Regions from separate parts of the Brevibacillus ginsengisoli genome, predicted to be linked through region 1. Evidence: riboswitches for the same ligand, from Rfam matches in the RefSeq annotation. Region 1 holds a riboswitch; each other region holds the start of a gene.
What was found. A riboswitch is a leader RNA that binds a small molecule or an ion and turns the genes downstream of it on or off. The one in region 1 is predicted to bind cyclic di-AMP.
Positions count from the first base shown of each region.

Region 2: another riboswitch for cyclic di-AMP. It lies ahead of ACQCN2_RS20770 (3D domain-containing protein); the one in region 1 lies ahead of ACQCN2_RS14920 (APC family permease).
Region 3: another riboswitch for cyclic di-AMP. It lies ahead of ACQCN2_RS18620 (C40 family peptidase); the one in region 1 lies ahead of ACQCN2_RS14920 (APC family permease).

Region 1 covers NZ_JBNJQR010000007.1:23,123-30,716, forward strand. Annotated here, with positions in the region: gene ACQCN2_RS14900 (hypothetical protein) at 1-66, opposite strand, end outside; gene ACQCN2_RS14905 (hypothetical protein) at 154-1,344, opposite strand; gene ACQCN2_RS14910 (UDP-glucose dehydrogenase family protein) at 1,473-2,777, opposite strand; gene ACQCN2_RS14915 (lysylphosphatidylglycerol synthase transmembrane domain-containing protein) at 2,787-3,728, opposite strand; cyclic di-AMP (ydaO/yuaA leader) riboswitch at 3,975-4,107, shown strand; gene ACQCN2_RS14920 (APC family permease) at 4,202-6,019, shown strand; gene ACQCN2_RS14925 (MBL fold metallo-hydrolase) at 6,104-6,841, opposite strand; gene ACQCN2_RS14930 (MarR family winged helix-turn-helix transcriptional regulator) at 6,918-7,376, opposite strand; gene ACQCN2_RS14935 (hypothetical protein) at 7,533-7,594, opposite strand, start outside.
Region 2 covers NZ_JBNJQR010000011.1:173,126-180,719, forward strand. Annotated here, with positions in the region: gene ACQCN2_RS20745 (inositol monophosphatase family protein) at 1-479, opposite strand, end outside; gene ACQCN2_RS20750 (hypothetical protein) at 739-1,020, shown strand; gene hppD (4-hydroxyphenylpyruvate dioxygenase) at 1,342-2,433, opposite strand; gene ACQCN2_RS20760 (hypothetical protein) at 2,672-2,929, opposite strand; gene ACQCN2_RS20765 (class I SAM-dependent methyltransferase) at 3,166-3,858, shown strand; gene ACQCN2_RS20770 (3D domain-containing protein) at 4,258-4,935, opposite strand; cyclic di-AMP (ydaO/yuaA leader) riboswitch at 4,936-5,100, opposite strand; gene ACQCN2_RS20775 (Ger(x)C family spore germination protein) at 5,190-6,338, opposite strand; gene ACQCN2_RS20780 (spore germination protein) at 6,335-7,594, opposite strand, start outside.
Region 3 covers NZ_JBNJQR010000009.1:201,792-209,385, forward strand. Annotated here, with positions in the region: gene ACQCN2_RS18605 (SDR family NAD(P)-dependent oxidoreductase) at 1-232, shown strand, start outside; gene ACQCN2_RS18610 (sensor histidine kinase) at 376-1,737, opposite strand; gene ACQCN2_RS18615 (response regulator transcription factor) at 1,739-2,461, opposite strand; gene ACQCN2_RS18620 (C40 family peptidase) at 2,652-3,206, opposite strand; cyclic di-AMP (ydaO/yuaA leader) riboswitch at 3,211-3,346, opposite strand; gene ACQCN2_RS18625 (LiaF transmembrane domain-containing protein) at 3,572-3,985, shown strand; gene ACQCN2_RS18630 (PspA/IM30 family protein) at 4,032-4,736, shown strand; gene ACQCN2_RS18635 (class I SAM-dependent methyltransferase) at 4,876-5,418, shown strand; gene liaF (cell wall-active antibiotics response protein LiaF) at 5,470-6,348, shown strand; gene ACQCN2_RS18645 (HAMP domain-containing sensor histidine kinase) at 6,364-7,467, shown strand; gene ACQCN2_RS18650 (response regulator) at 7,486-7,594, shown strand, end outside.

The DNA of each region.
Region 1 (7,594 bases):
ATGCGGCTGCACTGTCACAACCAGTACTAGCAGCAATAAAGATAAGATCACTTTTCTTATACCCATGAAGAATTCTCCTTTGCCATCACGTCAGTAAATAGGAAGATAGCACAAATCATGCACACCGCATTCGTGTGCATGACCCAGCTTAGGTTACTTCCCGTATTTTGTTAGTTTATCCAAATCTGCTTCGACTAGTTTAAATACTGCCGTTGCTCCATCTTTGTTGCCAGCCTTCACTTCGTTGATTAATTTTTGTGCGTTATCAATTAACGCTTTGGCTTTGGCTTCGCTGCCAAGCGCTTTTGGCAGATCATTCTTCACGACATCAATGAACAATGCGCCTTCCATCGCAGTGATGGCCGCCTTGTCTTTGCCCCAGTTCTCGAAGGTCTCTTTGTATTCACCCTTCGCTGTATTGGCAAAAGCGCGAACATACGCCTTGTTAATCAGATCTCCTTTGATGTTCTTCACGTCATTGGAAAGATCAAACTGCTGGTTAATATAATCAACGTCCGCTTTGTCATTTTCACTCAAGTAGCCTTTCAGCGACTGGAAGAACGCCCAGCCTTCCGCTTGCTCGGCTTTCAGATCGTCTTTGCTGCCTTCTTTCACGAGACCTTCAAGCTTATAGCCGTACCCTTTTTCCGCTCCGGAAGCGAGGTAGAAGGCTTTCATGATCGTTTTATCAACGACTTGCTTGCCAAGGTTGAACGCAAGGTTATCTCCTTTTTCAAGCGCACTGTCCATCTCACCAAAACCAGCATCAATAGTGCTTACCAGTTGGGTACCGTACTTGGTATCACGCTTGCCAACCATGTCTTTCATTAAGCCGTCATAGAAGCCTTTTGCTTCAGTAATTTCAGCTGTTGCTTTATCTTTATCTTTAAACTTGTCGTTCGCTTCCTTGAAATCGTGACGCATGGATTGGAAGAAAACTTTATACAAGAGTTTCTCGTGCAATTCAGCAACCGTCAAAGCGGAGAGTGAACCATCTTTTCCAGCATTCATCGCAGTTTCCAAATGATCATTGGTTTGGTCACTGTTCTCTTCATCGCGGGATTGAACCAAAGCTTTCAGGTTATCTCCGTAGATTTTTTGGGCCTTATCCCAATCTACTTTGCCGCCAGCTTTTCCTTTTTCCAATTCTGCAATCAGATCTTTAGCTGCTTGGGTATACTCAGCAGGAGTCAATTCTTTTTTCTCTTCTGGCTTCACCTGCTCAGTGGATGCTGGCTGTGTTTGGGCAGCATTGGTGCTAGCTGGAGCCGCTTGATTGCCCCCGCAGCCTGTAACCAGCAGACCGACTAATGAAGCTGTTGCTAATAAGTTAAATGCCTTCATGAAATGAATTCCCCTCTCCGCTCTATACAACAATGTAATAATGATAATCGTTATCAATCACACTTTGTATTCTATTTGAGAGTGAGAACCATTGTCAATTGGTTTTTTCGTTATCGCTGTCCTCTTCTTTATTTTCCTAATCCAATGTACACAAAACCTTCACTTTCTGCCGTCTTGCGTTCGAAAAGATTACGAAAATCAAACAGATAAGGCGCCTTCATCCGACCTCTCACACTTGCCAAATCCATCTCTCTAAACTCATTCCAGTCTGTTAGAATCACGACTCCATCAGCATGCTGGATTGTGTCCTCAAGATTGTTCCCATAGGCAACCCGATCCTGCCAAAGCTTGCGGGCATGCTCCATCGCTTGCGGATCATAAATCCGAACGCGGACTCCCACTTCCAGGAGCATATTGATGACGTCCATCGCTGTCGAGTCCCGCACGTCGTCTGTTCCTGCCTTAAAAGCTACACCGAGTACAGCCAGCTCCACATTCTCCAGACTTGGATAAGACTCTCCGATCCTGTTCACCAGATATTCTTTCTGCAAATTGTTACTGTAAAGTGTAGCCTCCACTAATGGCAGCGAGATGCTTTTGTCACCAGCCATGCTGCTTAGTGCCGTAGTGTCTTTCGGCAGACAAGAACCTCCGAAGCCGGGGCCTGGTTGCAAATGCTTGCCCCCAATTCGATCGTCCAACCCCATCGCGTAGGCCAGTGTCCCCACATCTGCCGCCAAACCATCACAGAGTCGGGCCATTTCATTAATAAAAGCCACTTTCATTGCCAGAAAGCTGTTCGACGCATACTTCACCAATTCCGCCGTTTGAAAATCCGTAACCACAAACGGAACTCCTTGTTGCTCGAACGGGCGATACAACGCATACATGATCTCAAGTGAACGCTCGTTGTCTGTACCCAAGATGATACGGGATGGCTGGTAAAAATCATCCAACGCGTGTCCCTCACGGAAAAACTCCGGATTCGAGACGACATCGTACGCATCGTAATCGTTCCCGCATGCATGAAGCAGTTCTTTGATTTCCTGATTGGTCCCCACTGGTACCGTGCTTTTGGTCACGATGAGCTTGTATCCGACCAAATTCTCACCTATCGTTCTCACCGCAGAGAAAAGCGCGCTTCTATCCACATCTCCCCGATAATCAATTGGTGTTCCAACCGCCAGAAAAATGACGTCTGCCCATTTGATCCCCTCCTCCAAGTCGTTGGAGAAGCGAATTCTGTCAGCCTTGATTTGCTCGAGCAATACTTCTTTCATCCTTGGTTCATAGAGAGGAAGTTTGCCTTGTTGCAGGCATTCAATTTTCTGTTTATCTATATCCAGGCATAGGACGTCCCAGCCAAAAAAGGCGAGGCCGACTCCCATCGTCAACCCTACGTACCCTGTTCCCATAATGGATATTTTTGTCATGTAGTTGCCTCATTTCTGTTCTTCTAGCTTTTTCTTTGCCGTCCATTTTCGTACATCCCGCAGCGATACAGGCGAGGTGATGAGTACATAGGCGCCTGCCGCGAATGAAAAGATGAATTTGAATCCGTGACTAAGCAAAGCAACCGCGTATGCGTTCGAAAGCGACATCCCCACTGCCGCCAGCGAAAAGCTCATCACACTCTCGTACGTTCCAATCCCGCCAGGAGTAAAATTAAACGTCTGTCCCGCAATCGTCATGCTGGTCACCCAGACCCCCTGAAGAAAAGACAGCTTGATCTTTAAAGCGTGAGCAACACCAATCACCACAAACGCTTCCAGTAACCAGCTAATTGCGGTCAAGCTCACGATCATGACGCCGCTTGTTCCACTCATCGCTTGCTTCATTAGACGGACATGCTTGTGCAGGAAGCCAGACAACTTCTGTTTGGATAAAAAATAGACAAGGCCGATGACAAGCATGATTCCCAGCACAAATCCAATCATCGCGAACCACGAAACACGAAGCCCGATGACCAAGACCCCGATCCCGGAGAATAGCCCCAGCGTAAGGACATCCAGACTGCGAAGTACAATCACGGAATGAGCCGCTTCGTCCCAACTGGCATGCTTGCCTTGGACCAGATAACCTGCTCGCACAACTTCTCCCACTTTAAACGGAAGAATGTGATTGATGAATAAACTATAAAATAATGCATGCAGACAAACCTTGAAGGATACATGATCATGCAAGTATCGTCGCCAGGCAACGGCCCGCAGAACAAAAGCCATACCATACAAGACCGTCATCAAAAGTAGAGCTATCGGCTGAGCAAGCAGACGCAGCAATTGATTCGCGACTAGCTTGAGATCAAACCACCCCAGGCACAGGTACACAAACGCGGCAAAAATGATCAGGCGAATGCCCCAAATTCCAATCGTTTTTTTGTTCATTCCATATGCAATCCTTTAACCATCATAGTCTTTTGATAGCCATTCATTCTTCCGGAAAAATATAGTACGAACGTCCCATTTCCAGACGAAAAACAGCTCATCCACAAATATAGCAGAACATGATTCAGATAGCAGTAAGAAGCTAACGTGTAATTTTGTCCATTGTAAACGCTTACTCAGCGATTTTAGACACTTGCTGTTTGAATTTCGGGAGTGTAGGATTTCGTATGTAATTATCTTAAATTGAATAGGTGAACGCTTAATCGAATGAACGGGGGAACCAATCTTCTGGGGTGAATCTCATCTGAAGCGATGAGTAGGGCAACTCGAATCTGTCCGAATCCGTCAGCTAACCTCGTAAGCGTGGATCGGGGTGAATACTGTTGACACAAGACCGTACTTAATCCTCCTTGTGTTTTTTGTGTTGTAAATGAGCGATTGAACTATCTTACACAAAGCGGGGATTACACATCATGGTATCGAAGTTAAAACGTTTTCTCATTGGCCGCCCAATGAAATCAACCGCACTGGCTGATGAAAAACTGAGCAAGCTGAAAGCGTTAGCGGTCCTCTCATCTGACGCTTTATCATCGGTCGCCTACGGAACAGAGCAAATCTTGCTCGTTTTGATGGTGGGAGGCTTTACCGCCCTCTGGTATTCCATTCCGATTTCGATTGCCGTACTCGGATTGTTAACTGTTCTCATCCTGTCGTATCGCCAGACGATCTTTACGTACCCCTCTGGAGGCGGAGCGTACATCGTCGCAAAGGAAAATTTGGGTTTGCCTTTTGGATTAGTGGCGGGTGGTTCGCTTTTGGTGGATTATATCCTGACGGTTGCTGTTAGCGCTTCTGCCGGCACCGATGCCATTACCTCAGCTTTTCCGTTTTTACACGAGGACCGTGTTCTGATTGCAGTTGGCATGATTCTTATTCTTACCATTCTGAATTTGCGCGGGATCTCCGAATCAGCCACCATTCTTGCTTATCCAGTTTATCTGTTTGTTTTTGCTATTTTCGTATTAATCATAAGTGGATTCTATCAACTGATGACAGGAACGATTCCTGCTCACCAACCTACCTATGGTGTCTCGATTTCGGGTATCAGCCTATTTATTCTGTTAAAAGCCTTTAGCTCAGGCTGTTCGGCGCTAACAGGGGTGGAAGCAGTATCCAACGCCATTCCCAACTTCAAGGCACCTTCTGAAAAAAATGCGGCCATTACCCTTGCAATGATGGGGGCAATCCTGGGCTGTATGTTTATTGGCATCAGCTTTTTGGCCTACTGGTATGGAATCTCTCCTAACCCGAAAGAAACGGTTGTCTCTCAAATTGCAGCGGCTACGTTTGGACGCGGCGGGATTTATTATGGCATTCAGACGATCACCGCTTTGATTCTGTTCCTAGCCGCCAATACGGCATACTCCGCTTTTCCTTTACTTGCTTTTATGCTGGCGAAGGATAAATTTATGCCGCACATGTTCATGGTACGAGGAGATCGGCTCGGCTTCTCCAACGGGATTATTGTGCTAGGTGTGTTCTCTGCTCTGCTCATCGTGATTTTCAAAGGAGATACGGAGAACCTGATCCCACTGTACGCACTGGGCGTATTTATTCCGTTCACGCTGTCACAGGCTGGGATGATGAAAAGATGGTTCACGCGCAAACCTCGAGGCTGGGCGCTTCCATTTAGCATTAACACGATTGGGATGCTCACTACGCTATCGATTGCCCTTATTTTTACCATTACGAAGTTTTCGCAGGTGTGGATCATCTTTGTGTTTTTGCCAGTGGTTATTCTCGTTTTCCGCAACATTCATCAGCATTATGACGATATTGCCGAAGAGCTGCGAATTGACATTTCTCGGGACAAGCCGATAAGCAAAGACAATGTGGTTGTCATTCCGGTTGCCGGGGTAACCCGTGTGGTCATGGAAACGATCGGCTACGCCAAGTCGATGACGGATAATGTGGTGGCCGTTTATGTAGGCTTTGATGATGAGTCCGTCGACAAAATGGAGAGCAAATGGGCGGAATGGAATCCCGGCATTCGTCTGATCGTCCTTCGCTCCCGCTATCGAAGCATCCTGAAACCGTTAATCAAGTTTATCGATACGGTTGAATGGAAAACAGCGAAGAATGGCCATATTACCATCTTAATGCCGCAGTTTATCACGAAGAAGTGGTGGCACAACTTCCTGCACAATCAGACCAGTTGGCTGATTCGCGCCTACCTGTTCACTCGTAAAAACGTAACCGTAGCAACCGTGCCATATCATTTGCAGAAATAATCAAATGAAAAAGCAACGACCAGCCATCACACGGCTGGTCGTTTTTTAAACTTTCAGGAACCATCTTGGCTTGTCGATCTTTTTCTACTCGGAATAGTCTTGTATGATCTTTTTCAAAGCCGCCTTCACATCGCCCTGAAAAACCCCTCCATGATAGCAAATCAACTGATCAATGTCGTAGTCAAGCATTCGTCGAACGGAGCGTACAGCCTCTTCCATATCCATTGTATATTGAGGATTTGCGATATTCAGAGCTCCTTGCTGCACGACAACAGCGTCCCCAGCGATCAATGTTTTACTTGCTGGAAGGTACAATGAGATATGGCCAGGCATATGACCGGGAGTGTGGACAATCTCAATGCCACCGCACCAAGGAAGTCGTTCACCGGCAGAGACCGTGCGATCAACCGATGCCGGTTCAATGGATTTCACGAAGGACATAAATTGTTCCGCAAAAGGCTTTGCTTCTTCCGGCAACGCATCAAAGCTCGATTCCGCTTGTTCAAGCCGTAAAGACTTTTTTGTCCCATCGATATATGGTTTTTCAAAGTCATATGCAATAATCTCCACTTGCGGGTACAATCGCTTTAAAGCGGCAAGCGAGCCCATATGATCCAAATCGTGATGAGTCACGATCACTTTGGTTAACGAGGCAAGATCGACATTATTCCGTTTGGCGGCTTCCTCAAGATAGGCTTCAAAATTTGGATAACCACAGTCAATCAGAATGGTATCTTGCTCACTTTGAAGAATAACAGGATGAATGACTTGCCTTTGTCCGCTATACTCAAATTCAATGTCCAGTACATGTATGTAATGCATACAATACCCTCCCATTATATTTGCTACCTATCATTATATCAGTAACCCTCCTCAAGAAACCCAAATCCCCCCATTCTTAAAGTTGAATTTCTTGCAGGCAAGCTAACAATTCCTTATGCAGCCGGAGTAAGGATTCCACATCATTCTCATCCAACTTCTCCAATGCTAAGACCATCGCTTTATAAGAAAAGGCCTTCTCACTTGATTTTCTTGATAATTCTTCTCCTTTTGACGTTAACTTAAGATGGATTTCTCTTCTGTCTTCCTTGGAAATTGTACGTTCTACTAAGCCCTGTTTAACTAATCCGTCTACGCTTACACTGACGGTACTTTTAGAGGACATAAGCCTTTCCGTGATGTTTTTAAGCGTTAATCCGGGAAACGAATACAAAGTATTAATAATCGATAATTGTTGTAAAGTGATGCCTAAGCTCTCTGCATTCTGCTGTGTGAATTTTGTTGTGGTCTTGTTTATCGCCCAAAATGATTGCAATAACTCCATCGCTTTTTTCACTTTTTCATCTTTATAATTCATTTTTGGAGTACTCCTTTATCGATATCGTTCATTTCTGAATAGTTCATTTTAGAACTAATTATAATGAATATCGTACGGACATTCAACAAGGTATCCGCGTTCAGTCTACATTCGAATTTTCACAGGACGGCAAGTGGCTGGAATCAAGTAAGCTCTTTAGTTTACAGCATAAAAAGGGACGTCTAATTCGCTTCCACGAATCAGACGTCCACGGTGTT
Region 2 (7,594 bases), on a different contig from region 1:
TTCACGATCTGATCAATGCCCGTTTGCTCCGCCCGTCTGTTCCAGAATACGCTCGTGCAGAGAATCGCTTCTTCCAGCCTCACTTGACGCTTTAATTCCAGCTTGCGATCATTGAGATAAGCTCCTCGTCCCTTCACGGCATAAAACAGCTCGTCACGGGATGGATCGTAGATGACACCAACCATTCCTACTCCTCGGTGATACACCGCAATCGAAACGGAGAAATTAATCTGTTGATGGACAAAATTGGTGGTTCCGTCAATTGGGTCAATGATCCAAAGCGTTTCGTATCGACCTGGCTCATGTTGAACAGTGCTCTCTTCCCCCAATATCCCGTGATCAGGGAAGCGGGACAGGATGGCTTGCACTACTTGCTTTTCAACCTCTTTATCAACGGCGGTCACCAAATCTGAGGCAGACGTTTTGTATTCTACCAGAAAAGGTTCCTTCATCCTCTCAAGGCTAAGTTCTCCCGCCATTCTCGCACAGGAAATTGCAAGCTCCTTCACTTGATCTATATCAAACGGCTGCAAAAAGTATCGCCACCCAACCCATAGCATTTTCTTTAGTTTACCATAGATGAGTTATGCTTACACGTTTTGTGTTTTTTCGACAATCAAACACCTGAAGAGCCCCTTCCTTGTTCGTCCAACTCGGGGTAAAATACTCTTGAATCGCTAGTTGACAAGCATTCTTGGCTTGTCGCATGTCTTATGGATAGTTGGGTAGGAGGTCACGATGCATTATTTTGACAAGGAAACCATCATGTCCCGGGAAAATGCTTTAGTCCTTAAGCCGACTGAAATTGCGGTACTGGAGCATGTTCGGACATACGAATTGGAAGAAAGCGAAAGACCACTTCCCTACTTTATCGAAATCCAATGCCTGGATCACGGTGTAGTCGTCAAGAAAAAAAGGATCATTGATTTTCCAGAATTCGAATTGGAACGGGAAGAAAAGTTTGCCACAGTAGAGGAAGCAACTGAGGTTTTTCGTCAATGGATTAGAGAGATGGAGTAGAAAAGACTTCGTCCCTTTACGTTCTGTGGAAGTTCGCAATGATGTTGCAAAGTCCGCTCTCTCAATCCGAAAGGGAGTCGCCAAACGCTTCGCGCCCCTAAAGGGGTTGGGTGGCGACTCTTTTCCCTTTCTCCTTTCCTTCGCTAAGTATCACTTCCAAGGAATCTCAAGTGGACGAAGTTTTTTCTTCTGGGGGCTTGCGCAAATGGAAGAATGTTTAGTTGCTCTACCTTTGTAAACCAACTAAACATTCTGATATTAATAGAAAAGCCCCACCCGACGAAGCTTTCGCTTGATCGGGGAGGGCCGATAATCCTACATTTATAAATTTCCGCGCAGTTCCTGTTCACGCTCCAACGCTTCAAAGAGAGCTTTGAAGTTCCCGTTACCAAAGCGGCGGCTGCCCTTGCGTTGAATAATCTCGATGAACAGTGTCGGACGATCCACGATCGGTTTGCTGAAAAGCTGCAACAGGTATCCTTCATCGTCACGGTCTACGAGAATCCCCAGGCTTTTCAGCTTCTCCATATCTTCATCAATGGCACCTACCCGGTCTTGCAATTCTGCATAGTAGGTATCAGGTACATGAAGAAAGTCGATTCCATTATCGCGAAGCTTGGAAACCGTATCGATAATATCATTGGTTAACACAGCGATATGTTGAACGCCTGGACCTTTGTAGAAATCAAGGAATTCCTGAATTTGCGACTTACGACGGCCCTCGGCGGGTTCATTGATGGGGAATTTGATGCGACCAGTACCACTTTGCATAACCTTGGACATCAGAGCCGAATACTCGGTAGAAATATCGTCATCATCGAAGTTTTGCGAAGCGGAGAAGCCCATTACTTTTTCATAATAGCTGACCCACTCATCCATCAATTCCACGTTGCCCACAATGTGGTCAATTCCGATCAGACCCGTACTTACCCCTTGCACAGGAGATTCGTACGGTTTGAAGCCAGGGAAGAACGCCCCTTTATAGTTACTGCGCTCGATAAAGGAATGGACAGTATCTCCGTAGGTGGCAATCGTCGCTCTTTTAACGGTTCCAAACTCGTCGGAGTATTCAGTTGGCTCCATTAACGGAATGGCCCCGCGGGATACAGCTTCTTGGAAGGCTTTCTCACAATTGTCTACGCGAAGCGCGATGTCCTTAACACCCTCACCGTGTTTCTTGACAAAATCAGCAATTGGATGGTCTGGATGAAGCGCACCGGACAATACGAAGGTGATGTGGTTTTGTTTCAGCACATAAGAGACCTTATCACGAGACCCGGTCTCCAGCCCAGCATAAGCAAACGCCTCGAAGCCAAATGCCTTGGTAAAAAAATGCATGGCCTGTTTAGCGTTCCCCACATAAAACTCTACATGGTCCCAATCTTGAATGGGAAAAAAGTCAGTCGTGCTCATCTACTCAACCTCCACTGTGATTATTATCACACTTTTCTAAAATTTACTCTGTAAACGCTTTCCTTCGCAAGAGCATGGAGTGACGCTCCAACGCTTTTAACCAATGAAGACCTTTCCTACCTGCTACTAGCTTATGAAATGAAGTGGATCACCGTAACGTACCAAAAAACGAACCCCACTTTTCCCTATACAGAAAAGTGGGGCGTCCCATACTTTTGATGTTTTATTGGCTAGCTGTTTACTTCTCGCGATCGTTACCGATGCCATAAACGGATACATTCGAATCGTAGCTTGAAGTGGAAGGTGCTTGCTTGTTTTTTGCTTGCTCAGTTGGTTCCGCTTTTGGTTGCGCAGAAGTCTGAACAACCACTTGATTGGTCACACCCACATAATTATCGCTCACTGTATCTCGATCCTCTTTGGCGAATGCTGATTGTGTAAATAGAACCGAACCTACTAAAGCTGCTCCTACCATGGCCAATTTTGCCTGTTTCATTTTCCATCACCTTTTCCTATGTTTTCGTGTAACGATTTGCTTACAGGTTTATCTTACAGGAGGATATATTTGGTACAAACGGTCGAAGGATTGGTTTTTCACTCCGCCTCAAGACCGTCATCTTCCTCCATCTTCCAGTTCCTTGATAACTTGTGTGAAAATTAGAAAAAACATGATAACATAGAAATTGATGAAGAAAGCGCTGTCAAAAACCTGATAGATAAAGGAGTATGGCTATGTCCGAGCAAGAAATCATATGGAATGCAGGTGTCGCCTGGCAGTGGAATCGCAATGCGGCCAATTGGCACTCTCGCAGTAAGGAAATGTGGGAAAACGGCAGTCGACGGACGATTCTCCCCATGCTTCGTCAGCTGGTACAACCCCAAGCGGGATCTGTACTGGATGCCGGTTGCGGAGACGGCTATGGAAGCTGGAAATTGGCTGCTGATGGTTACTCGGTTACTGGCGTCGACCTCTCCGATGAAATGATTATGCTGGCGAAAAAACGGATGTCACCTGATCTGAACTTAATGTTCCATTCGCATGATATTACCGCCCTGCCGTTTGAGGATACGTCCTTTGCGGCGATTCTCGCTGTTAACGTGATCGAGTGGACAGAATCTCCTCTCGTAACGCTGCAAGAGTTTAGCAGACTGCTTCAACCGGGAGGAGTTCTTCTCCTCGGCGTGTTGGGACCAACAGCCGCTCCTCGAGCTTACAGCTACCGCCGCCTTTATCACGAAGCGATCATCCAGAATACCATGATGCCGTGGGAAGCGTGCCAGTTGGCTTTGGAGAACGGGTTTGAATTGCTGGTTGAGCATCCTGTTTATAAGGAAGGTGTCGACCCGTCAATAGCTGAGACGCTTACCTCCGAACTTAAACAGTCGCTTAGTTTCTTGACGGTGTTCGCTCTTCGCAAAGTGTGAGAAAAGACTTCGTCCCTTTTCGCTCTGTGGAAGTTCGCAATGAAGGGGGAAAGTCCGCTCTCTCACTACGAAAGGGAGTCGCCAAACGCTTCGCGCCCCTTAAAGGGGTTGGGTGGCGACTCTTATCCCTTTCTCCGTTCCTTCGCTAAGTCTCACTTCCAAGGAGACTGTGTTTCAACCCCCCGGTGAGAGGGGGCAAGCGGACGAAATCTTTTCTTGGTGGGCTTACGCGAATGGAAATAATGTTAAATTACTTACCTATTTAAAGTAATTTAACATTCCAATATTAAGAAAAAAGTTTAACATAGGCTTTTATGTTCATCTAAAACGTGAAAACGGGTCGCTTATCCGAAGGTTCTTCACTCTTCGATAAGCAACCCGTTTTCTCTTGCAGGCTAACTACTTCTTCAGGACGTATACTTTTACATCCTGAATCCCAAAGTCATCAGCATGTCCACCCGGTACGAAAATATCGACCTTGGAACCTTTTATGGCTCCACCAACGTCTACCGCACGAGCAATCATTCCGCTAGCAGGTAATCCGTTTGTTTTGTATCCTGTAACATAAACAGTCGAACCCAACGGAATAACATTAGGGTCCACAGCAATACTTCCTACTTTTAACGGATTTCCAAAGTAATCAAGCCCAGCATAACCGCCATTTTCACTTGCGTCAGCTGTATACGCCGTTGCTTTCGCAGGAATGCAGCGCGCGACAGGGAGTTCCTGTCCATCTGCTGTTTTCACTACTGGTCCGACACTCTTAGGCGCAACACTTTCAATATGAACTGGCTTGGTTTCTGGTTGTGCAGCAGGTTTGGATGCAGGTTGTGCAGCAGGCTTCGTCACAGGTGCTGAAAGTTTCACAACCATACCCGGCTGCAACTGAAGCGGGTCTTTTTCGTTGTTAAGCTTAAGTATAACATCCAAAGGAAGCTGATACTTCTGGGAGAGCGTCCAGAATGTGTCCCCTTGAGCAATTACATGTGTTTCTTCTGCGGCGAACACATTGCCGGACATGCCTGCGAGAAAGATCCCTAGTGTCAATGACAAGAGGGTTTTGTTGCGTTTTTTCAATTAAAGCTCCTCCTTAGCCTACGAGGTTAGCTGTCGGATTCGGATTGAGGAGTCAACCCGTTGCTTGCGCAATTCACCCCAAAGGACCACGAATGATCCTTATTTGACTTCCAGGTGGAAGTCTCGTCCCCCGCACTTGTTTCCAAGTTTCGGCATTTTATTTCGTAACACTTTTTAAACCTTAACATAAGAGCAGGGTTCAAAAAATGCTAAAATGTTGGTAATTGTGGAAAACGCCCGATCCAACGACCAGTTTAATGTATGTATTTGTACTTACCCGTAAAATCCACGGAAACATCGACTCCTATCTCATCCAACGAACCCGTTTGAAGAAATGAGTCTTTGTTTCCTTTAACTTTTCGCCAAAGATTAGGGTCCTCCCGATACAGCTTCTCCTCTAAGTGATACACATCTACGCCAATCGACAGCCCTTTTTCATAGGTATCTCTAATCTCTTTTTGGATGATAGACGAGACTTCTTTTTCTAACTGTTGAAGAGGGATATCTGTTAAGAATTCATTCAGTACACCTTTCGCCTTTACATGAATCTGAAAAGTTGGCTTGTTTCCGGTAACACGATAGGTAATCTGGGGTTTGGGGTGTAGAATCACAACAGTTGCCGCCGCTTTTCCATTTAGTTTGACGAGGACAAAAGTACGTTCTGTTTTTTTCGACACCCAACGAAGTCCAATGAGATTGGGTTCCTTTAAATACCCGTTATATTTGCCATGATGGAACAGGCAAGCACCATTCACCCTTAATAGACTATGTGGTTTTTGTGATTCTTTCCATCTGTTTGGATCAATTGTCAGAGTTGGAAGCAAGGTTGTGCCGGGGGGTTCCATTAACTCTCTGATAAACCGGTAATGATAAACAGGCTCAATCACGGATCGCTGGTTATACGTGTCAACAGGTTCATGGAGGATGGAAGCAAGCGGACTTAATTTAAAAAAGGGGATTACTGTGAACACTTTCTCCAATGATTCCCTTGTACTGTACGCCCAAATGTCGTATCTCATCTCCCTGTAACGATTAATGATTTCCACTATCTCTTTCGGCTGATGTTTCAGGGCTCTTTCCGAATAGACAATCGCTTTGACATGTCCCCAAAATACCTGTTGCTGAGCTGTCGGATACAGATTATTAAAAGCAGAGTTTAACGTAGAGCCTAGCGCTTTTCCTACCCAAACTCCTGGTTCACCTCTCGACCTCGCTCCCTCTTGTTTGGCTACATTGCTAAAATCAAGCACTTGGACATAAATGGCATATTGATTTTTCTCGTAGTCGATTCCAATGGAGGTCACATAGCTTTGGTCTTCAATCTCTCTTTCATCCCAACAGCCTGTAAGGATAACGGAACAGATCAGAAAGATTAGGGTTGCCTTTCTTCTGCACCAAATCATTCGCTTTCCCCCGATTGCCTGCTTTTATCCTGAGGATTAAGAATGCTCGGTCTGCTTTTCATGAGTGGCCAGGGAACACGGAAGATCGATTTAATGACATCCTTGAAGTTAATTGGAGAAACAGGTGCAAGATAGGGAACACCGAAGGATTGAAGCGAAGACAGGTATAAAACAATGCCAAAAAATGAAACAAAAACTCCGTACATCCCGAGCGAGGCACATAAAAAGAAAATAATAATTCGCAACACACTGATGGATCCCACTAGGGCCTGACTAACCAAGGTTGATCCTGCTACCGCAGTTAGCGAAGCAACCACTACCATGGATGGGCTAACCAGACCTGCGCGAATGGCGGCGTCTCCAATAGTTAATCCGCCGACTACCGTAATGGTATTCCCTAATGCGGTTGGCAATCGAACGCCTGCTTCTCTGAAAATATCCACAAGGATGATCATTAGCAACATCTCAGTAGGAGCAGAAATTGGTAACCCTACACGATTAACTGTTACGGTGGCAAGCAAAGGGAATGGTAGTTGATCTTGATGATAGGAAACCAACGCAATCCAAAAACCAGGTAAAAACAAGGATAACATCAAACCGATTAATCGTAGTAATCTACCAAAAGTAACCGAAAGAAAGGTAAAATGCACGTCTTCTGGTGACTTTATCAATTGCATTAAGTTCGTCGGGGCAATAATCGCCGACGGATTACCGTCTATCAAAATAGCAAAACGGCCATTGAGCAAGCAATCCACTACATAATCGGGTCTGCTCGTATAGTCTAACAATGGAAAAAAAGCCCATGAACGATCCGATATAATTTGTTCCAATTGGGTTGAACTATAAATTCCATCAATTTCAATGTGACTCAGGCGGTTTATGACTTCATGCAGAATCTCTTTTGACAGTATGTCCTCGATGTAGAATAACCCCACTTGCGTCTTGGTCCGAGCACCAATCACGAACTTCGCGTATTGAAGTGAAGTGGTTCTTAAACGCTTCCGAATCAGGGCTGCATTAACGGACAGACTCTCGACAAACCCATCTCGTGGACCGCGAACGGATGATTCAAAATTTGATTCGGCTGGCGTACGAGTCGGGATTTTGGCAATATCAAATTCAAGGATCTTTTGGGTGTGGGGGATGATCGCGAACAGCTTTCCCGCAAATACTTGCAGAATAATATCTTCCTCTGTCGCTGTATTGGGTAAACAGCGGATGGGAAGAATGGGATGATTCTCCATCACTTTTTCGTG
Region 3 (7,594 bases), on a different contig from region 1:
GACACGCCCCCATGTCAATCGCGAACAGAAGCTGGCTCGCGAACAAGGCAAAGAGCTTCCCGAATATTGGAGAATCGGTTCTGCTGAAGAGGTAGGAAGATTTGTCTCGTGGTTGCTTAGTCATTCGGTGGAAAGTGGAACTGTGTTTGGGATTAACGGGACACAAGCGGTTCAATGGTTAAAGCCGGTTTGTGTCGAATATCCGTTTGACGATATTCAACAATCCCCATAAAAAGAAAAAAAGTATCATACCGTGTGCGATCTTGTCATCGCCAAGTAGATACTAAAATAGGGTGTTTTACACGTGAAAGCAATAATGCTTACGACTTAGTCTAGCAGTCATTTATTAAAAAGACATAAAACGTTCATAAATATCTATAAAGTATTTGCCGGATCCTTACGCATAATCGGAAGCGATACGGTGAAGCAGCTGCCTTCCCCTTGTTGGCTGGTTACAGTAATTTGGCCACCATGCCGCTCCATGATACTTTGCGCAATAGTAAGTCCAAGCCCGGTCCCGCCACTATTGCGATTTCGCGATTTCTCCGCCCGATAGAATTTTGTGAAGACTTTATTCAGGTCTTCTTCCGCAATTCCTTCTCCTTTGTCAATGACGTTAACCACCAGTTGGTGTTCGCGCTGATCACAAGTCAAAAGAATCGATCCATCGGGTTTATTGTAATAGATGGCATTATTCAACAGATTTTGCATGACACGGCGTAATTTGGCTTGATCTCCTTCAACGAACAGGCGATCTGACACACGCAATTTCCACTTGAACTCCAGGTTGGCTTCACGCGTCTTCTCAAGATAATCCTCAACCAGACTCTGGAGAAACGTTTGCACGTGGATTCGGCTGTAAGTCAGGGGCAATTCCGTGCTGTATTGGCTGAAATCCTGCAGCTCATCAATCAACCGTTCCAGATCGGACGCTTTTTCTTCCATCTTTTTCATTCGATTCTGAATTTTATCCAGATCTGTCACACGACCCGATGCGATAAACGAGGCGTACCCTTTAATCGTCGTGAGCGGAGTGCGGAAGTCGTGAGCAATCGCGGAGATTAATTCATGCTGCCGATCTTCAGAATAGCGAAGCTGCTCCACCATATCCTGAAAATAGCGGAATAGTTGTCCGAATTCGTCATTAGCTTTATAAGAAAAGGAGACAAATCGCTTGCCTTCTTTTATGTCCTGTGTCACGCGAGTTAGTTCATTCACCGGTCGAAGAATCCAGCGAATGAGAATGTAGATGAGTACAGCGCCGATCAAAAGAATACTGGCATAAATGTAGGTGATCGTCATCGATACCCCTTTGGAAGCGAGAATATCATAATCATCCGTAAAGAATTCAATGACGGTTTGTCCCTGGTTGGGAGGTTCGTGATTGAAATGGTATTCGGCGATAATCTTTTTACCGGTTTTTTTCATATCATAGGCCGGCGATGGTTTGGAGAAAAGCTTGTTCCCATTTGCGTCGTAGACCGTAACTCGATACATCAATTCTTTGGGAAGCTGATCATCCAATTCTTTCACTTCGATTGGGTCTTTAAAAACACTGTTGCGCATCAATTGATTGAAGCGGACGAGCTTGGCAGCCTCCATTTCTTGCAAAAACTGCTCGTGGCGATCCGTTTTCATTTGCTCGACAATCAGTTGCTTGAAAAAAAGGTTGTAGGTCAGAAGATGAATGCCGATTACAGCGAGAAAGGACAAGAATAGTTTTTTACCTATTCCCATCCTACTGACGCTCCCCGATGAATACGTACCCGGTACCCCATTGTGTTTTAATGAAGATTCGCTCCGATTCCAGCTTCTCCCGCAGGTTTTTAATATGAACGGTTACTGTATTCAGTGAACCATAGCCATATCCCCATACGCGATCATAGATCTGTTCACGGGTGAAGACAATGCCTGGATTCTCCGCCAGAAAAGTAAGCAGTTGGAATTCCTTCGTGGACAGCTCCACCTTTTCGCCTTCCACAAAAACGGAGTAGGTCTCCTTATGAATCTCCAGTCCTTTAAACTTCAGAATGGTAATAGGAGAAGTGGAGGCATCTTTGTCAGGCGCATCGGTAATCGTTACTTTGCGAATCCGATCGTAGCGGCGAAGGTGTGCGCGTACGCGGGCCAACAACTCTTCGGCATCAAACGGTTTGGTGATATAATCGTCCGCGCCGATTTCGAGTCCAACTACTTTATCTACCGCTTTTCCTTTGGCGCTCAAGAATAGAATCGGAATGTCAGATTCACGGCGAATCTGGGCGCACAACTCGTAGCCACTCATGTTGGGCATCATGATGTCTAGGAGGATTAGGTCGGGTTGTAATCCGTTCTTCAACAGAACCAGGGCTTCAGCACCATCTTCAGTTACAGTAACCTGAAAACCTTCACTTTCAAGTATGTCGTGCAGGAGTTCAAGAATCTCCTGTGTATCATCAACAACGAGTATATGTTCTTTCAAAAAAGACTCCCCCATAATCGAGTTTCACTACCTCAAATATAACACGCTTTCCATGAGAACTGGGACGGTAATTTCTTATAGAAGAAACATATAGACAACATTATATATAACCATCTCATGGGAGCAGGTACTAATTATAATCAGAAAAAGTCAGAGGAAAATGTCCTCTGACCTTTGATGTACGTAGAACTTAGTGTTTTTTCTGTGGTGAAGGCTTTTTCGCTGTTTCAGTTATAGAAGCTGCCTGTACGCTCTTTTTCTTGCTTTGAGCCAGCATCTGATTTGAATCTGGTGAATCCTGAAGAGCTGGAAGAGCAATACGCTTCGCACCAACATAACGCTCGGACCAGTAGTAGGGATCAGTCAATTTGGTTTTGACGACGCCAACTCCTGATTCAGAGTGAATGAAGGTGTTGTTTCCAAGGTAGATTCCCACATGAGATACGCTGTGTCCATTTGTTTTGAAGAACACGAGATCACCAGGTAGAAGCTGTGATCTCTCTACAGCCTTGCCCATCTGATACTGCGCAGCTGAAGAATGAGGGATGTCTACGCCCAGCTTCTGAAACACGTATTGTGTAAAACCGGAGCAGTCAAATCCTCGAGTGCTGGTACCCGATGCCTTGTAAGGCACACCGTATAGCTCCTTCACGGTTGAATCAAGTACATTCTCATCAGCATACGCTGAGATTGTACCCATTGATAAGAGTCCAGCAAGAACAAAAGCCCAAACAAACTTACGCAATGAGGCTGCCCCTTCCGTGAGCCTACGAGGTTAGCTGATGGGTTCGGTTGAAAGGTCCCCTAAGCTGTTTTTCGACAGCTATTCACCCCAAAAGATTGGTTCCCCCGTTTCCAAATAAAGGAATTCGGCTTTTTTTGAGTTATTCTTACACAAAGTACAAGTATTCGCCCCCTAAGTAAATTTTTCCTCTTTAAATAATTAACGTTCATAAAATAGACACAATTAGGCGGTCGTGTTGAAGGACGAGCTCTCATCGGTCTCAAGGCGGAGTGAAAAACCAATCGCTCGTCCGTTATTCAAAAAGCTAAGTTGGCCTAGAATAAAGACATGAACGACAGCACCATTACGAATTGGAGGGATGAAGGATGGGGGAGCGTTCGGGGAAAGTGTTTCTCGGATTATCCCTGCTTATCGTCGGAGTACTTTTATTAGTGGACCAACTCGGTTTGGTTAGACATTTGTTTCACCTCCTTATACCGGGGCTCATCATGATTTTTGGAGCGAAAAAAGTAATTTCGGACGAATCTGCAGGCAAAAAATTCTTTGGGTTGTTTATCTTCCTGTTTGGTTTCTTAATGATGATCGGCAAGCTGCATTTGCTCTTTTCTAGCTTGCTTGCGATTGGAGTCATCTACTTTGGGTTCCGCTTGATTCGCCGTGACACACACCGGACGGATGAAGCCGTCGGATATGCTGATCGACAATGGGCCAAAGCGGTTTTGAAAGAGGACGCTCTGGATCGTTGGGAGCGGGAAGTGGACGCGAGAAACAAAGTTTAAAACTTTTTTAAAAAAACATGAATGGAAATACAAGGAGGAATACACAATGGGTATTATCAAAAGACTTCGCGATTTAACAGTAGCTTCTGTCAATGATGTTATGGATTCTCTGGAAGATCCTGCGGTAATGCTAAATCAATATATGAGGGATCTTGAGGCGGAGATTGGACGAGTGGAGGTATCAGTAGCCCGTCAAGTCGCGCTGGAGAAGAAATTCCGCCAACAGCTGGAAGAAGCCAAGGCAACTGTCCAAAAGCGCGATCGACAAGTCATGCTCGCCTTGCAAGAAGGAGAGGACGAGCTGGCAAGACGTGCCTTGATGGACAAGAAACAACAAGAGACCCGCGCTGAAGAATATGAGCAGATGTATATCTCGGCGCGTGAAGCCGCGCAACAGATGAGAGAGAAGCTTGGTGAGTTGAAAGACGAATTCTATAAGATGCGCGCCAAAAAATACACCCTCGTGGCTCGCGCCGAGGTAGCTCGTACACAAAAACACTTAAACAATGTCATTACAGGAATGGGCTGCGAGAGTGCCAGTCGAGGTTTCGCCCGCATGGAAGATAAAGTGATGCGGATGGAAGCCGAGGCTACTATGAGTGGTCAGTGGAAAGCAAGTTCTGTTGGGTTGGATCAATCTTTCCAAAAATTTGAGAAGGATGAGATTGACACTGAATTAGCGGAACTGAAGGCTTCTTTAAAGGCACCCCAAACGGAAAAGCCGAACGAAGTGCTGGAAGGCCAGAAATAATCTGAACAAGTTTCATACTTACAGTAGCCGAAGAATCTGAGGCTCTGGCGGAGCCAGCCATTCGCAACATCTAGTTGCATGGCTGGCGCTTGTGCTTAGAAAAGTGACATCATACTGGAGGTAAACGCTCGTGTCTGACATGATTATATTTTTAAAGCGATTTGTCTCAAATCCGACTCAAGTAGGCAGTATCATTCCAAGCTCCAGATTTTTAAGCTCACTCATGATGAAACCGATATCTTGGGAGCGATCAGGTGTAATCGTTGAGCTTGGACCAGGCACGGGTGTATTTACCCAAGAAATCATGAAAAAGATGAAAACAGATTCTCATTTTTTTGTCATAGAACGTGATCCACTTTTTCAAAAACTGTTGCGAAAACGATTTCCAACCCTTATCATTCGTAACGAAGCGGTTCAACTTTCCAGCTATTTGTCAGAGACACATCTAACGAAATGTGATGCGATTATTTCTGGCTTGCCTTTTGCTGTGTTTCCAGAGGAGACACGCAGAGAACTACTGGATGAAATCGAGCATTCTCTTAATGACGAAGGAGTCTTTGTCACTTTTCAATATTCCTTACAACTAAAAGAAGCGTTGGAGAAACGATTCGCTAAAGTGGAGATCAGCTTTACTTTATTGAACTTTCCGCCAGCATTTGTCTATACGTGTTACAAAAAATAAACGTTGACTTCTAGCACGCTTGTGATGAGCGCGGGGATGAGGGGACCATAGATGAAATTTTCACGCCTAAATAAATTAATCGCGGGGATCCTGATTATCTTCATCGGTTTCGGACTTCTGCTGGATAACCTTAACTTAATTGATTTTAATCCAGCTATCATATTTCCGCTGATCATTATCTATTTCGGGATGAGGTTATACTCCAAAAAGCGCCAAATAATTGGGGGACTTTTGACCTTATGGGGAGCTTTCATGGTCCTCAGTATGTGGTTTCACATCCGGTTTGATGATGTGTTTGGTGTCCTTGTTTCCTTGGGAGTTGTGTACTTTGGGTTTCGGCTAGTTCGTTCCAAGAAATCCGACAAAGAGAACCAGTCAGAGGAGCTAGTTCACCCCGTTCAACACATGCCAATCGAGACGGGTGGTCAAGAAGCAATCAAGACCGATCCAGAGCCTAAGCCAAATCCAGATCCAGATCAATTCACAAGCCAGTCCGAATCAGCGTCATACAAACAGATTCCACACATGCGCATTCAGACACCATTCAAAAACAAATCCAATCAGGAATCGAGAAGTGCCTTGATTGGGGATTTTCATTTAACCTCTGGGCGATTTGAACTTAAGAGTCTGAATATTTGGCATGGCATTGGCGATGTGATCATTGATCTGTCTCGTGCCCTTATACAAGAAGAGGAAGCATTTCTCGTCATTAACGGTTGGGTTGGCGGGATTACTATATACGTTCCAGTAGATTTGCCTGTTTCCGTTTCGGCTGAAGTGACGATAGGAGATATGGAAGTATTCGGACATCGCCAGGGTGGTCTAAATCGGCATGCCGTATTGACGGCAGAGAATTATGATGAAGCTCCCCGAAAAGTAAAGATCATCGTTTCGCTCATTATCGGCGATATCGATGTGAAGTACATCTAGGGGGTGTACAATTCCGTGCAGGTACAAGGAAAACTTTCTAGCATTCAATGGCAGTATGTAAAGCAATGGTTCTTTTTGACAGTGAGTATCGTATGTGTACTGTATGGAACCATGTTCGTTTTGTTTCGCTATATTGAGCGTAATGAGAGTTTTGCCGCATGGTTAGCGGTAAAGCTTGATGTGATATTTCCGATGCGATTCAATTGGAAGCTGTTTCTTTTGAGTTTGGTCCTTTCCCTACTGATCGCCTCCATCATTGGTGTGATTACTGGGTACATCATTGGCAATCTCCTGAAAAAACGGATGAATACGCTGCGGGATGCCGCCATGCATTTGGAAAGGGGCATGCTCTCCTATCGCGTACCCGAATTGGGAGCGGATGAACTTGGAGAACTAGGGTGGCAATTGAACCGATTGGCGGCCAAGTGGGAAGAACAGGTTGTATCCTTGCAGCGTTTGTCCAATCACAATATTGAGTTGGCTGATCAAGTGAAGCAAGCGGCGGTCGTGGAAGAACGACAGCGATTGGCAAGAGAGCTGCACGATGCGGTAAGTCAGCAGTTGTTTGCCATTTCCATGACAACGGCTGCGATGAAACGCTTGATCGAGAAGAATCCTGAGAAAGCCGCTCAGCAGATTGAGCTGGTGGAAGAGATGGCCGCAGGAGCACAAGCTGAGATGCGTGCGCTTCTCTTGCATCTTCGTCCGGCTACATTGCAAGATAAATCGTTAAAAGACGCCGTTTGTGAGCTTTTAGAAGAATTGACGCAGAAACACCCGATGGCGCTTACCTGGGAGATTGAAGAAATTATGAATCTCTCCAGCGCGATCGAGGATCATTTGTTCCGAATTTTGCAAGAAGCACTCTCCAATACTTTGCGTCACGCCAGGGCCTCTACCGTTTCAGTCAAATTATTTACCCTGCAAGACCAGGTACGTCTGCGAATAGCGGATGACGGTATCGGGTTTGATCCGGAGGGAGAGAAGATGACATCTTACGGTCTCGTCTCGATTCGTGAGCGTATCAATGAATTGGGCGGGGCCTTGGATATTTATTCGGCAGTTGGTAAAGGAACTCAATTAGAGGTTCGAATACCATTGATGAGTGAACGTGATTAATGGAGGAGGTACTTCCTGGTGATTCGAGTCATGTTAGTGGATGATCATGAGATGGTAAGGATGGGTTTGGCGGCTTATTTATCAACAGAAGACGATATAGAAGTAGTAGGCGAGGCATCCAGCGGAG